Regions from separate parts of the Yersinia fenwicki genome, predicted to be linked through region 1. Evidence: predicted binding sites of a transcription regulator. Region 1 holds the regulator's gene; each other region holds the start of a gene.

Region 1 (4,045 bases):
GAAAACATTAGCGGCGACTAACCTGCGTGGGCAAATTATCCCGACACCAATGGAAGTGAAGGTTCACCAACAAGATGCCGACTTGAGTCAAGGTGTGGCGCTTGATCTGAGTACTTTATCAAAGCCCGCTGCTGACGCGGTGATGCAGCGTTTTGAATTACTTGGCTTGAAGTTGGGTTCAACGGGGTTCCCGATTAAAACCTTAATTCAGCCGTCTGCTTTTAAAGGTGACTTAGCCGTTTCAGGGGCATATGAGCTGAAAATCGGTGAAAAGGGCGCACAAGTCATTGGTTTTGACCCTACAGGTGTATTTTACGGCCTGCAATCTATCCTTTCTTTAGTCCCGACTGATGGTAGCAAGAAGATTGCGACATTGGATGCCAAAGATGCGCCACGCTTTGAATACCGTGGTGTTTTCCTGGATGTCGGGCGTAACTTCAAAACTAAAGATGCAGTATTGCGTTTGCTCGATCAGATGGCCGCTTACAAACTGAATAAATTCCACTTCCATCTGAGCGATGATGAAGGCTGGCGTATTGAGATACCAGGCCTACCAGAACTGACCGATGTGGGCAGCAAGCGTTGCCACGATTTAACGGAAAACACCTGCTTACTGCCGCAATTGGGCTCTGGCCCAGATAGCAATAATTTGGGCTCCGGTCACTTTACCCGTGATGATTACATCGACATTTTGAAATACGCTAAAGCCCGCCAAATTGAGGTCATCCCTGAGATTGATATGCCCGCCCATGCGCGAGCAGCAGTCGTCTCAATGGAAGCTCGTTACAACAATTTGATGAAGCAGGGTAAGGAAAAAGAGGCCAACGAATTCCGCCTGGTTGACCCGACAGATGATTCCAACACGACTTCTGTTCAGTTCTATGAACGCAAAAGTTATCTCAACCCGTGTCTGGATTCGTCTAAACGCTTTGTCGACAAAGTGATTGGCGAAATGGCTGAGATGCACAAAGAAGCGGGTATGCCTCTCAACACTTGGCATTTTGGCGGTGATGAGGCGAAAAATATCCGACTGGGCGCGGGCTTCCAGGACAAAAATGGCACGATTGAGCCAGGAAAAGGCATTATTGATAAGAGTATTGAAGATAAGCCGTGGGCCAAATCACAAGTTTGTCAGGATATGGTCAAGCAAGGAAAAATTCAGGATGTTGAGCACCTTTCCAGCCACTTTGCTATTGAAGTCAGCAAGTTGGTGAATGCTCATGGCATTGAAAAAATGCAAGCCTGGCAAGACGGTCTTAAAGATGCCAAATCGTCGAAAGACTTTGCCACTAAACGGGTGGGCGTTAATTTCTGGGATACCCTCTATTGGGGCGGGGCCGATTCAATCAATGATTGGGCCAATAAAGGGTATGAAGTGGTCGCATCGAATCCGGATTATGTCTACTTCGACATGCCATATGAAGTTAACCCCAATGAGCGCGGTTATTACTGGGCAACTCGCTTTAGCGACGAAGCTAAAGTCTTTAGTTTCGCGCCGGATAACATGCCACAAAATGCGGAAACATCGGTCGACCGTGACGGTAATCATTTCAGTGCTAAAAGTGATAAACCTTGGCCTGGTGTGCACGGTATTTCCGGTCAATCGTGGAACGAAACAGTACGAACTGATGAACAAATGGAATACATGATTTTCCCTCGTGTATTACCACTGGCTGAACGTGCCTGGCATCGTGCGTCTTGGGAGCAGGATTATAAAGCTGGCCGTGAGTACAAAGGTGGCGAAACGCACATGGTTGACACCAAGGCGTTGAGTACCGATTGGCAGCGTTTTGCCAACATCATGGGCCAACGTGAATTAGCAAAACTGGATAAAGCGGGTGTGGCTTACCGCTTACCGATTCCGGGAGCACGCATTGTCGCAGGGGCGTTGGAAGCTAACATCTCCTTGCCGGGGCTGATAATTGAGTATTCCACCGATGGCGGTAAGCAATGGCAGAAATATGATGCCAAAGCACAACCTAAAGTCAGTGGCGACGTATTGATTCGTTCCATTAGCCCGGATGGTAAACGCAGTAGTCGTGCGGAGCCGGTTAAGGTTTGACTATTGCTGTCAAAGTGCTGTGTCTGATGTTAACCCCTGTTTGCTGAGGTTTAGGTAAACACTATTAAGTGAAGTTGAGTTGATGGTTTTTCCCCCGGTAAGTCCGGGGTTTTTTTTGCTTTAAATTTATGTAGGTAGCAATAGGGTATAAATAAGAATGACCACCTGACTCCCGACCGAGTTGTACTCGGATGACTGAGCGGGAAAGGCGGCCATCTTGCAGATTATTTAATTCAATAACGCTTAAAATATTTATAAATCAACGCGATAAAACTACATTATCTTTTATCGTGCGCAGATTCATTCTCACGGCAATCGCCGCTTTCACAGTGGCCGTACAGATACAGACTGTGATTGGTTAGCTTGATACCATGCTGTTTAGCAATTTCACGTTGAAGCGATTCAATGGATTCATTACTAAATTCGATCACTTTGCCGCAATCCAGGCAAATCAGGTGATCGTGATGATGTTGCTGCGTCAGCTCAAAGACTGATTTACCACCTTCGAAATTATGGCGGGTAACAATACCGGCATCATCAAACTGATTCAGTACACGGTAAACCGTTGCCAAACCAATTTCTTCACCGATGTCGATCAGCTTTTTATAAAGATCTTCCGCGCTGACGTGATGGCACACCGGATCTTGCAACACTTCCAGAATTTTAAGCCGTGGCAGTGTTACTTTAAGGCCTGCGTTTTTTAAGGCTTTGTTGTTGTCAGTCATGCGGATTCAGTCCTGTTACTATCGATTCAAATTAAGGCTGTTCAGCCTATGACATCCGTGGCGCAATATTCTCAATTGCGTCTCATTATAGAACTGCTAGCCCCAAATGAAAACCGTGGTTGTTAACAAAGATATAATTGCACACTTTGCCCGATTAATCATGCAATGTATTGATGAATGGGATTGTCGCATAATTTAAGTATATGACTGCAAAATATAAGGTTACAAATTTGTAGCAGTTTATTTTCATTTTGCACGGATGAAAGTGCGGATTTGTGGGTGGCTTAACAGAGTATAACCAGAGGGATAGAAGCAGCGGAAACGCGCGGCAATATTAAATTTCATCCTCGCGTTTCCGACATGACAAATTAACCGGTAATATCGGCCAGATTCAGTTCTTCGCTGATCTGTTTAACCCAAGCTTCAACGCGCTCATTTGTCAATTCTGGCTGACGATCTTCATCAATAGCTAAACCAATAAAGTGATCGTCATCCGCCAAGCCTTTGGATGCTTCAAAGTGGTAGCCAGATGTTGGCCAGTGACCGACGATAGCAGCACCGCGTGGTTCGATGATATCGCGCACTGTTCCCATCGCATCACAGAAATATTCTGCATAGTCTTCCTGATCGCCACAGCCAAATATAGCAACCAATTTGCCGTTGAAATCAATTTCTTCTAGTGTCGGGAAGAAATCATCCCAATCACATTGAGCTTCACCGTAATACCAGGTTGGGATACCGATGAGCAGAATATCAAAGCCTTCTAAATCTTCTTTAGTGCTTTTGGCAATGTCGTGAACCTCAGCAACATCTTTACCGAGTTGCTTTTGGATCATCTTGGCAATGTTTTCGGTATTGCCAGTATCGCTGCCAAAGAAAATGCCTACAGTTGCCATATAACTTAATACCTTTTAAATTCAAATTGTTATGCAAACTACTGAGCGTTTGACCCAATAATATAACACATGTATAGGGCCATATAATGCCAGAAAATCTCGTCGGGCCGATATCAAGATTATGCGATATTAAATTTTTGTAAGTGGCTCAACCTTATAACCTCATTGCCGATAACAGCGATGTAACCGAATGGTTGCAATTTGCAGTGAAGGAGAACAAACATGCAGTTTTTAAGAAATATTACTATCAGAGCCGCGCTGCTTTGGGTACTTGGGGCATTTTGCCTGCTATGGGGCGGCGTATCTGGTTATACGTTGCTATCGTTGAATCAACTAACTCAATCCTCTAATGCTAATAGTGT
Region 2 (4,045 bases), 570 kb from region 1:
CTGACGCAGTAAGATAATGGACGGCTCCTGAATAGGGGCCGTTTTTTTTGTTTAAGGGATCGTATCAATCAGATGTTATTGATCGCTTAATTTTTAGCGATCAAAGATAGCCCCAGTGCGTAATTGGCTGGGCAAAATATTGAAAGTGCGGCGCAACGCTGTAGCAAAATTTGCCGGGCTGGTATAACCCGCAATAGTTGCCGCTTGATCGATAGTGATCCCTTCTTTCTGGATCGCCAGCATGGCGCGTTTTAAACGGCAATGGCGCAAATATTCAAATACCGTAATGTTGTAGTTTTCACGAAAACGCCGTTGCAAAGTGCTTTGACTCATATTGACCAAACGCGCCAACTCACTCATCGATAGATGATCTGCCTCACCACTTTCCAGCCAATCACGTACTTGCTGGATTCGATTTATGCCGCGTAAAGATATTTTATTTTGCTGTAACGCCTGCTGCTCTAGCGAACTGAATGCTTCGATAATTAAGCCAATACATTGTGTTTCACAATGCAAACGTTCCAATGGGGTTGAGAAGGGCGGAGCACTTGCTATTTTCTGAGCGATGGCTTGCGCGTGAACTGATGGCCGCCATAAATGGATCGCCAGATGTTGCTGAGTAAAGTTGTATAGCGTATCCCACGAGCCGGCTTGCGGTAATAGGTCGCCATATAGCCATTCACGGTCAAAGGTGAGGGTCAGAGTGCGCTCATGGCTATTGTTCTTACCGTGGCGAGTAAAAAAGGTGTTTTCAGTCAAGGAAACCAGTGAAGCATCGCCCTTTTCCTGCAAATGCAACTCCTTACCGCCAAATGAGATATGTGCGCTGCCACTGACCACAATTGCTAGCTTCAGCGCCGGATTGAGCTGATTCTGCGTTTTGATGTCGTAGAGGTTAGTCACATTCGCGGTATGTAGGATCAGATGCGGATTCAGACGCAATACCTGAAAATCGCCATACAAAACCGGATCAGTGGACAATGACTTTGCGCCACTCAGTTGATAGTCGCTGGCCACCAGGTTTGACTGTTGCACAATTTGATCACGATAAATCGGTTTTGATGACGGGGAAATATTGCGCAACTTGTTTTTCTTCGCCGCCGGCATGATGGCCTCTCTAAAGATATTCATGTTTTGACAACATTGACTTTATAACAAAGGGTTTTGCTGTTTGCACAAACCATTTTTCTGATTGCAAATGTAACAATTAGTCAGATGAATTGATAATGAAAATAATTATCAATCTTGTTCGTTTTTGTTGCCCTATGAATAGATTGGCAGAGACTTTCCTCTGCTGACATTTGCTGTGGGCGTTTGCATCGGGGAAAGTGTAATGAAAGTAAAATGGCAGCGGCGCTCTCTGACGACCTTAGCGAGCTTGATTGGTATCTGTATTTCGACTCCGCTTTGGGCGCAGACACAAGATACCACTCAGGCAGGGTCTGATACAGCCGCAACACAACAAAAAGAAACAGCAGCGACAGACAACAAAGCAAGCACTGGCGATACCTTGGTGGTTACGGCCCAGCAGCAAGTCCGTCAAGCACTTGGCGCATCCACTATCACGGCGGAAGATATCCGCAAACGTCCTCCAGCTAATGATTTGTCTGAAATTATCCGTACCATGCCCGGCGTTAACTTGTCCGGTAACTCAGCTAGCGGTCAGCGCGGGAATAACCGTCAGATTGATATTCGCGGCATGGGACCTGAAAACACGTTGATTATGATTGATGGTATTCCGGTGTCGAGCCGTAATGCCGTACGTTATGGCTGGCGTGGTGAGCGTGATACCCGTGGTGATACCAACTGGGTACCGGCGAATATGGTTGAGAAAATCGAAGTGTTACGTGGGCCTGCTGCCGCGCGCTACGGTAATGGTGCCGCAGGTGGCGTGGTGAATATCATTACCAAACAGCCGGACAAAGAACTGCATGGCAGTTGGAATGCTTACATGAATCTGCCGCAGCACAGCGAAGAAGGAGCGACTCGTCGTACTGACTTCAGCCTGTTGGGGCCACTCAGTGATACCGTCAGTTTCCGTTTATACGGTGGATACAATAAAACTGATGCTGATGATTGGGATATTAACCAAGGCCATGAATCTGCCCGAACCGGTAATCAGGCTGGCACATTGCCTGCCGGTCGCGAAGGGGTTCGTAACAAAGATATCAATGGGTTACTGCGCTGGGAGTTTGCGCAGGGCCAATCCCTGGAGTTCGAGGCGGGCTATAGCCGTCAGGGGAACATTTATGCCGGTGATACACAAAACACCAACAGCAATGCCATTGTGCGCAGCCTATATGGTGCAGAAACCAATGTGATGTATCGCGATAATTACTCGTTAACGCACCGTGGTTTTTGGGATAACGGCGTCAGTACCACCTCCTATATACAGTATGAAAATACCCGCAACTCACGTATTAATGAGGGGCTGGCAGGGGGTACCGAAGGTATCTTCTCAAATAATTATTTCAGTACGATCAAGCTGGACAACTATCTGGCCCACTCCGAGGTTAACCTGCCATTTGAATTAGGGGTTAATCAAGTGCTGACTGTCGGTGCTGAATGGAATGACCAGAAAATGAATGACCCGACCTCCAATACCCAGGCGACGACTGAGGGGGGGAGTGTGAGTGGTCTAATGGGAAAAGGCCGAAACACGCGCAGCTCAGCACAGATAGCCTCGGTGTTTGTTGAAGATAATATCGAGCTGACGGACACCACAATACTGACCCCAGCACTGCGATTTGACCATCACAGCACCGCAGGGAGCAACTGGAGTCCGGGATTAAACCTGTCACAGGAACTGGGCGATTACTTCACCATGAAAATGGGGATTGCCCGCGCCTATAAAGCGCCAAATCTCTATCAAACCAACCCCAATTACCTACTGTATAGCCGTGGTCAGGGTTGCTATGGCGGCGGCGGTAGCTGTTACTTGATGGGTAATGATAATTTATCAGCAGAAACCAGCGTCAACAAAGAGATCGGTTTCGAATTCCATAATGATGGCATTATTGCGGGTATCACTTATTTCCGTAACGATTACCGTAATAAGATTGAGCCAGGTTTAGTCTCCCTGGGGACGGCTAATGGCGGCACCGGAACTTATGCTAATTCCGATATTTTCAAATGGGAAAATGTGCCGAAAGCCTTGGTTGAAGGGCTGGAAGGTAACCTGACGGTGCCATTCACCGACACGGTGCAATGGAGTAGCAACCTGACCTACATGCTGGAGTCGAAGAACAAAACTACCGGCGATTACTTATCGATTACGCCAGAGTTTACCCTGAACAGCTCAGTGAATTGGCAGGCTACGGATGATTTATCCTTACTGTCTACCGTGACATGGTATGGGCGTCAGAAACCGAAGAAATATGACTATCAGGGGCTGCCAGTCACCGGTACAGCGCGCAACGAAGTGAGCCCATATGCCATCTTTGGTCTGAGCGCGAGCTACACAGTGACAAAAAATGTCAGTGTGACCACCGGTATTGAAAACCTGTTCGATAAACGCCAGTTCCGTGAAGGGAATGCCCAGAACGTCGCGAATATCGCCGGTGCCGGTGCCGCAACCTATAATGAGCCAGGCCGGACATATTTTGTTAGCTTGAATACCCAATTCTAAATGTCCGTTCATACTTGGGGCCGCAGGGGTGTTAGCTACGCGCACTAACCCGAATCACTTACTCATGTAAGCTTATCGGGGGTAGTTTGCTTGCTGCCTACCTGCAACCCCAATTATTTCGGGCATTGGTTTTTTGTTAAAGCAGAAACAGTCATTATCGGCTGTTTCTGCTGCATTTATCGCCACAATATTTTCCCCTTCTCATTCCGCGCGCTAAAAGCCCTATCAACAGCACGAGATTTTCACCGAGAGATGGTATCCATTCCTAATGTATGGTTATTATGCAGGGAGGTTTTGCCGATATTTGCCCTCTTGCAAAGAGCTAACTGAGAGCGGTTATCAATAGTTCAGGTGATTACACTGCGCTCTACGATTCAGCAAAAATTTAATGTTGCTTTTATGTGAACGAATTAACAC
Region 3 (4,045 bases), 2.2 Mb from region 1:
GGAACCAGAAAGCGCCCCACAATATCTGAAACTAATAGCAAAATGGGGGTCATTACCAGGGTGAAAGGGAGGATCCAGCATTGATCCGGGCCGACAATCCAGCGGGCAATATGTGGCACCATCAGGCCGACAAAGGCGATCGGACCAACAGCGGCGGTAGCAGCACCACACAGCAAGGTCACTGTCACCACGGCCCAAAACTGGGTTTGGGCAATGCGTGCACCAATTGCGGCGGCTAAATCTTCCCCCATGTGCATGGCATTGAGAGGGCGTGCCAATAGCAAGGCAATTACACTGCCGAGAAGAATAGCGGGCGCGACTGCCGCCACGACCGACATATCACGGATATCCAGTGAGCCTGCTTGCCAGAAGCGAACCCGGTCGTAGACCTGTGGATGTGTCAATGAGATACCGGTCGAGATCCCGAGTAATACTGCCCCGATAGCCACCCCAGAGAGTGTTAGGCGCAAAGGGTTGACTCGCCCGCCGCCCTGAGTTCCTACCCAATACACGATTAGGGTCGTGATCATCGCGCCGATAAAGGCCGAAAGCATATAGCCGTGAATGGCATGAACGCCAAAAAGAGTAATACCTATCACCACGGCAAAACTGGCCCCAGCATTGACCCCCAAAATTCCCGGATCAGCTAGTGGGTTACGGGTCAGTGCTTGAATGACGGCACCCGATAACCCTAAGGCGGCACCGGCGAGCACACCAATCAAGGTGCGGGGTAGGCGGGACTCCAGAATTAAAATACTATCAGCATTGCTGTGTTCGCCCAGTAAACTTTGCCAGACCACTGAAAAGGGGATGGCTTTGGCACCGAGCATCAAGCTGGCGGCCATCACTAGCATCAATATAACAATGCTGAGTAATAGTAAAAGTCCACGGTGAGGTCGAGTGCATTTACCGAGTGCAGGGGCAGGTTTGAGCCGCTTTGATGAAAATTGGTTTGGGGGAACAGTCGCTGGCATTGTCACTCTTTTTAACAAATGCTGATTATTTATAAATGGTTATCGTTTTAATTATCATTATTATTTTCTAATATATGTTAACACGACTTATTATGAGAATGCATGGGTAAAACCCCATGCTAAGTAAGATTAATATTCTCTCTATCGCCCTGCTTTAAGATGATTAAGACTTAGCTTTAAACATTTCCTCAAGCCGTGTTAACAATTTACTCGCACTGTAGTAATCCAATCGGAAGGTATCATAGCCTGCGGCATACACTCGATTGTGTTCAATTGCGGGGATATGAGCTAAAAACTTATTACTTTTCAATGCATCAATTGCCGGTTGATCGCCGGAAAACAGTAAAATAGTCTCGCCATTCAGGCCCTCGGCCAGCTTCTCTCCACCCAGTTGAATAATGTCTTTGCGGTGACCCATACTGGTATTGCCTTTCACTGCATCAGGAACCTGAGCCAGTGTGAAGCCCAATTCCTGCAACAATTTTCCCTGCGCTGAATTTTCAGTCCACAAATTGGCGGTACTGTCGGCCGCTTGATAGACAAAGGCTGAGGTGGGTTGTGGTGGCAGCGTAATGTTCTGCTTTACCTCATTGAGTCGATCAGTGAATGTTGCAATGACTCGCTGCGCATCAGCCTCATGCCCTGTCGCCTGCCCAAGCAAAATCGCCAGCTGCTGCCAACTCTTGTCATCATAATTAATCACCAATATGGGGGCGATAACCGACAACTGCTCATACAACTTCAACGCTGAATCTCCGCCAGTGGCAGAAATAATAATCAAATCTGGATTCATTCCCGCGACAGCTTCCGCATTTGGCTCTGTCTGGTATATCGGCACCAGTTTTTTAGCTTTGGCAACCTCTGACCATTGAGTAAAGAAACCTTGGTTATCAGCTACTGTGGTACCAGGTACGGTCGCCCCACTGGCAATGACTGGAGCATTGATTGCCAGCAAAGTTCCGGTGATAGTGATGCTGGTGGAAACAATCCGCATGGGCTGCTGGGTCAGTGTCACCGGCCCTTTCGCCGTTTCTACGGTACGAGTCCATGCCGATGGTTTTTCGTCTGCCGGTGAAGTGTGTTTTTCTTGTGCAGGTTTGCAAGCGGATAAGCTGAACATCAGACTCAGGCAAGCCAGCCCAGCCAACCATGAGCGCCATCCTTGGGATTGAATAGCATGTGGGTAATGGAACATATCGCTGTTTGCTCATACTGTTTGAAAATAAGTCGTAATTTAGCATGCAAAAAATGAATAGTAGTAATTATTATTATCATTTGTGCGCGGTTAATAATCGCAGACCCTCTGTGGCTAGCCATTGCTAATCGTCCGTGTCACAGAGAGCTGTGACAGTGAGATTACCTAAATGTTGGAGCCAGCGATCATATGCGGTGTGATATGTCTAATCACATTTGAATGAATAAAAAGATTATTTCTCTGTTCCTATTTTATTGCTCAAAAAAACACCACATAAAACTACTCGGATAAATAGATTAATTTTGCTGTATATCACGCCTGATGGTTTGATATGAATTTTTGTTAGTATTTTATTTATCACGCTAAATCTTATTTAATAAGATATTTAATTCTGTTAATGAAAAAATGGGTAATGACCTACCTGTAATTAAATTAATTTGTTTGCTTATGATTTTTTAATTTAATAAGAATATCGGCGCTGTATTTATATTCAAAATAAATACATATTTCGTAAAAATACTGAAATTTATTAATGATTTTTAAAATCAAAATAAACGATGGTCATTTACATTTTAATAGATGAAATCAATCGGTTAGCTGCTATTGATCGGTGAGCTTGATCTTTTGTATTGGTTTTATGCTATTTTATTGTTTAATCCTGATAATCAGCTTTTTCCCTGCCTAAATTATCAGCGATAAACACCTTGAAATCTCAAGGAAATAAACTAAAAAAATAAAATACAGGGGTATTCCCGTGAATTTTCTAAAACATATCACCATCAGGATGGCGTTATTCTCTATTCTTGTTGTATTTTTGTTGCTATGGGGAGGCGTTTCAACATTGACATTATTTTCACTTAACCAATTAACGCAGTCCCTCCATTTGAGTTCGGAGCAACAGAAAAGCGTTAATATTATTAATCGGGGTAATGACCAATATTTCCGTGTGGTTACTCGTTTAACTCGTGCTGCTGCTTATCGTCAAAATGGGGCAATTGCCGATGCTGATCGTGAATTAGCTTCAGCCGGTGTTGCCCTTAAAAACACACAAGAAGCATTGCAGAAATTTAAGCTGCAATCTCATGAAGAAATGGATACGGCTCTGACAGAGAAAACCATCCAAAGCTGGTCAACACTGTTGGATAAAGGGATTGAACCGATGTTTAAAGCGGTGTCTGCGAGTCGCTTTGAAGACTATAACCGGATGTTTAACAATGAGTATCCACAATTCAGCCGAGAGTTTGGCGCCACAATCGAGAAATACAATTCGGCAGTGGATAAATCAACAGAGGCAGCCAGTTTGCGAGTGGAATTTCTGGTTACATGGTGTGAGCGGGCGCTACTGGCGGCACTTATTGCTGGCATCGTTATTTTGGTATTAACCGATCGTTATATTGTTAGCTATTTGGTGCGCCCACTGGATTCAATTAAGGTGCATTTTAGACGATTAGCACAAGGGCAATTAGGTAGGCCAATGTCTGGATTTGGCCGTAACTGTGTTGGACAATTAATCCCATACTTGCAAGAAATGCAAAATAGCCTGGTAAATACAGTATCGACTATTCGAAGTAGTACCGATGCGATTTACACTGGTGCTGGCGAAATAGCCGCTGGAAATGCCGATCTTTCTTCGCGTACCGAGCAACAAGCTGCGGCATTGGAAGAAACCGCTGCCAGCATGGAACAGTTAAATGCGACGGTGAAACAGAATGCCGAGAATGCCCATCAGGCCAGCAAGTTAGCCGAGAATGCTTCTACAACAGCCAAAAATGGAGGCCGCATTGTTAATGATGTTGTTGCGACCATGAGCAGCATTACTGAAAGCTCACGCCGCATCGCCGATATTATCGGCGTGATAAACAGTATCGCATTCCAA
Region 4 (4,045 bases), 1.1 Mb from region 1:
ACTTGGCGTAATAGCCTGGCTGTAACTGACGTATGGCGAAATACCGCTATCGAAACTGTACAACAGTGACGCACGCCCACTCGCGTGATTATCTGTACGTTTATCGGTGCTGTTGGTAGTGTTATTAATATTTTCTGTTTTCATCCGATCATAACGGCCGGACAGATTTAGGTGCCAATTGTCCAGCGTCATTTCATCTTGCAGATAAATGCCACTCTGTTCATAGCGGCGGTTTAAATAAGATGTATTAATGCCGGGAGTGGTCAGCAGATAATCGCTATACAGCGTCGAACCACCCGAAACACCGGTATAGGGATTTAACGTCGTGGCGTAAGCACTATCACTGCGCAGATTGTTGCGTAACTTCTGGAAATCAAAGCCCAGTAATACTTTATGTTTAACCACGGCAGTAGCGAAATCTGCTTCCAGCTGGTTATCCACCGCAAAGGCATTAAGCGAGGAGTCTTCACCAGAATAATAGCGATTCATCAGAGTACGGTCGCTATTCCAGCCCCCTTGGTAAACTTGCTCTAACTGAGAGTTGGAATGGGTATAGCTGGCATTTTGGCGGAAAGACCAAACATCATCAAACTTATGTGAAAATTCATAGCTATAGATTTGCTGCCAGCGCTTAAAGACATTGTGGTTACTTTCGCCATCAAAGAAGCCCCGACTCAACTTTTGCCCATAAATACTGCCATCAGCCGGTACCGCACTGTGGTAACCGCCGGAAGGGTCTTTTTGCAAATTAGCGCGCAGTAACAGCGATGTATTTTCATCTGGTTGCCACAATAATGACGGCGCAATCGCATAACGCTCTTCGCGCTGATGGTCATACATGGTATCGCTGTTACGGGTTATCCCGGTCAGGCGGAAAGCCCAATTCTCAGATATCGCGTCGGTATAATCAAATGCCGCAACTTGCGTATTGTTATTACCGGCTGTCAGGCGGAAATGACCTTCAGAAGTAAACTGTGGGCGCTTGGAAGTCATCATCACCACGCCACCTGGAATGCTCTGACCATATAACGCCGAAGATGGGCCTTTAATCACATCAATACGCTCAAGGAACCACGGGTCTACTTGCAGCACATTATAACTGCCACCATCACTGAGTAAGCGCAGCCCATCAAGGAAGGTATTGTTCACATCACCGCCGTGGAAACCGCGCAAGGCGATAGTGTCATAACGGGTTGCACCACCGGAAAAACCAGTGAAGACACCCGGCGTGTAATTCAACGCCTGATTAATTGTCGCAACGTTTTGATCATCCATCTGCTGGCGAGTAACCACGGATACGGCTTGTGCCGTCAGGATTAACGGCTGATCAGTTTTGGTGGATCCTTTAGTGGTGATTGCGGTGTAACCCAAGGTGGGTAAATCGGCTGCGTGGCCTGCTTTAGCAGTCACTTCTATCGTATCTTCAGCAATGGAAGCTAAGGGTATAAACATAGCCAGTGAACATAAAATAGCGGAGCGCTTTATTATAAAAGCCGAGAACATAGTTATCTTCCCCAGATAATAAACATATGAAATAGATGGTTATCAATTAGCATCCATTGCTATTTTCGCCCGGCAAATACTCTTGCCTACTCGCCACATATCGTGGGTCCTTAAGTGCAGGGCACAATCTATTAAATGAGAGTGTTAATTACAATGATAATTATTATCTTTAATATTTAATTTAGGGAAGTAATTATCGGAGTAAGATTATTCAGTAACTCGCAAGGTGTGCCACAATAAGTATCAGGCAAGCATACCTACACTAATTAATGGGTTAATTGTGGTATTCACATTCGGGCTGACAGGTTTTATGAAAAAGAACGAGCACGTGGTTTCACGTCGACATTACCCTCTACTCTGTCTGTTATTTACACTGATTTGTGCATCACTCACAGTGATGTCAACTACAGGTACGGCTTCGGCGGCGTCAACATCAGAGACAACCACTGAAAGCGATGAAGAACCGGCGAAACCAGCAGTATCGATACAATTAATTAGTCTGCAAAAACAGCTAGATAAGCTAAAACAAAATGTCTCTGTTAGCACGTCAGATAATCAACTAAACGCGCTGAATGAAGCAGCAATAGCGCTAGTGAAGGATGTTGATATTCTGCTGGGAGAATTGAAACCCAAACGGGAACAGCTACAAACACAACTGGATGTTTTAGGCCCGCCGCCCGCCGCTGGCACACTAACAGAAACCCCAATAGTGGCCCAACAACGCCGAGTGCTAAACACCCGTAAAATACAATTAGAAGGCCAGCATGAGCAGGCCCTGTCTATCAAGGCGAATGCGGAAAACCTGGAAACACAGATTATCGCCTTACGGCGAACGGCACTGAAATCACAAATTGCCTTAAATTCCGGCAGTATTTTGGGGGCTAAATTTTGGGCTCCGATTGTCAATCCCAATGCCGATGATGACAAGCGACTGAAAGATTTTGTACAAGAACTCACTGATGCCTGGAATGCTGCCTGGCAGCCCGAATGGCGGACCGGCACGGCAATATACCTGTTGCTGGCACTGTTGATCGGTGCATTGGGCTTTAAACTCCTCGACAAACTGACGGCCTGGTTTTGTACTAAGTGCCTACCTCAAGGCCCATTGCGCCGCAGCTTTATGGCCTCAGCGACCACCTTGTACACCGTACTGATCACGGTCACCATTGCACAATGTATCATCAAGGCATTGACTCGCACGCCGGATGTCTCGCAGGTGGTGATGGACTTTGCCCTGGCTTTTGTTCAGTTGATGTTTTTCTCTGCGTTAGTGGCAGGCCTCGGGCGAGCATTCTTATCCAACCAGCGCCCCTCATGGCGTTTACCCGCTATTGCCGATGAAGTTGCCGCCTCTCTCAAGTTGTTCCCTCCTCTATTAGCCAGTTGCATCATGATTTTTGGTGCCATTGATCAGATGAACAATATGATCAATATCAGCGTATCGGGGACAATTTTTGGCAATGGGATATCGGCTCTGTTAGTGGCACTGACCGCCGCCATTATTCCACTACGTGCTAACCGAATACGCCGTAATTTGGTGGTTAATGGCGAAAAACCAGAAGCTTATTCCACATTAGCCGGATTGATTCATCTGGCTATTGGGATTACGGCAATAGCGATATTACTTTCTTTGTTAGTGGGATATATCGCACTAGCAAAATTCTTAAGTTACAAATTGGTGTGGGTTTGCCTGGTACTCTCCTGCTTATATTTACTGACCCATCTCTGTGTTGATTTGGCGGAAAGTCTATTTTCACCGACCAGCAGTGCCGGCAAAGCGATTAAACAGACGCTAAATATTGACGATCGCCATCTGGCTCAAGTTGCAACACTATTATCCGCTACCAGCAAAGTCACGCTGATATTACTGGCTATTATCGCGCTATTTAATGGTACCTTTGGCTCGACAACACCAGTTTCGCTGTTACAAAAGACCGTGGAACTGTTAGGTGGGGAAGGGCTGGAAAAATTAAATATCGTCCCGACGAATTTATTTAATGCCGCACTTTGCCTGCTCATCGGGCTATATGCGCTGAATGTCGCGCGACGTTGGCTAAGTAATGAGTTTCTGCCAAAAACCCAGATGGATACAGGGATAAAAACCTCGGCGGTCACTCTGTTCAGTAATATCGGCTATGTGTTGGTGATTCTGCTGACCTTATCGGTACTCGGTATTCAGTGGAATAAATTAGCCTGGATTGTCAGTGCATTATCAGTGGGTATTGGTTTTGGTTTGCAGGAGATTGTGAAGAACTTTATTTCCGGCATTATTTTGCTCACTGAGCGACCAGTCAAAGTGGGTGACTTAATCAGTATTAGTGGCGTTGAGGGTGATATTCGGCGCATTAATGTTCGCGCCACAGAAATTCAACTTAGCGACCGCTCGACAGTTATCGTGCCAAACTCTCAATTGATTTCGCAGAATGTGCGTAACGCCACCATGGCTAATGCGCAAGGGGTTGTGACTATTGCCCTGACATTCCCGCTTGATTTAGATGTTGAACTGGCACAAGCGCTGCTGATAGAAGCTTATGAAGAACAC

What was found. Region 1 encodes Fur, which represses iron uptake genes when iron is present. Its sites were predicted from a motif close to ATAATAATGAGAACNACTATCAA; they were not measured.
Positions count from the first base shown of each region.
Region 2: ACF3VQ_RS17200 (TonB-dependent siderophore receptor) is a predicted target of Fur. The motif match lies at 1,221-1,243, and genes of this name have one in related genera.
Region 3: fepB (Fe2+-enterobactin ABC transporter substrate-binding protein) is a predicted target of Fur. The motif match lies at 2,224-2,246, and genes of this name have one in related genera.
Region 4: ACF3VQ_RS19370 (TonB-dependent siderophore receptor) is a predicted target of Fur. The motif match lies at 1,657-1,679, and genes of this name have one in related genera.

Region 1 is NZ_CP170755.1:3,199,908-3,203,952, reverse strand. It holds gene ACF3VQ_RS14650 (beta-N-acetylhexosaminidase) at 1-2,062, shown strand, start outside; gene fur (ferric iron uptake transcriptional regulator) at 2,341-2,787, opposite strand; gene fldA (flavodoxin FldA) at 3,156-3,683, opposite strand; partial or broken gene ACF3VQ_RS14635 (methyl-accepting chemotaxis protein) at 3,906-4,045, shown strand, end outside.
Region 2 is NZ_CP170755.1:3,768,702-3,772,746, reverse strand. It holds gene ACF3VQ_RS17205 (helix-turn-helix transcriptional regulator) at 94-1,107, opposite strand; gene ACF3VQ_RS17200 (TonB-dependent siderophore receptor) at 1,334-3,628, shown strand.
Region 3 is NZ_CP170755.1:647,398-651,442, forward strand. It holds gene fepD (Fe(3+)-siderophore ABC transporter permease) at 1-974, opposite strand, end outside; gene fepB (Fe2+-enterobactin ABC transporter substrate-binding protein) at 1,138-2,169, opposite strand; gene ACF3VQ_RS02950 (methyl-accepting chemotaxis protein) at 2,924-4,045, shown strand, end outside.
Region 4 is NZ_CP170755.1:4,270,195-4,274,239, forward strand. It holds gene ACF3VQ_RS19370 (TonB-dependent siderophore receptor) at 1-1,503, opposite strand, end outside; gene ACF3VQ_RS19375 (DUF3772 domain-containing protein) at 1,784-4,045, shown strand, end outside.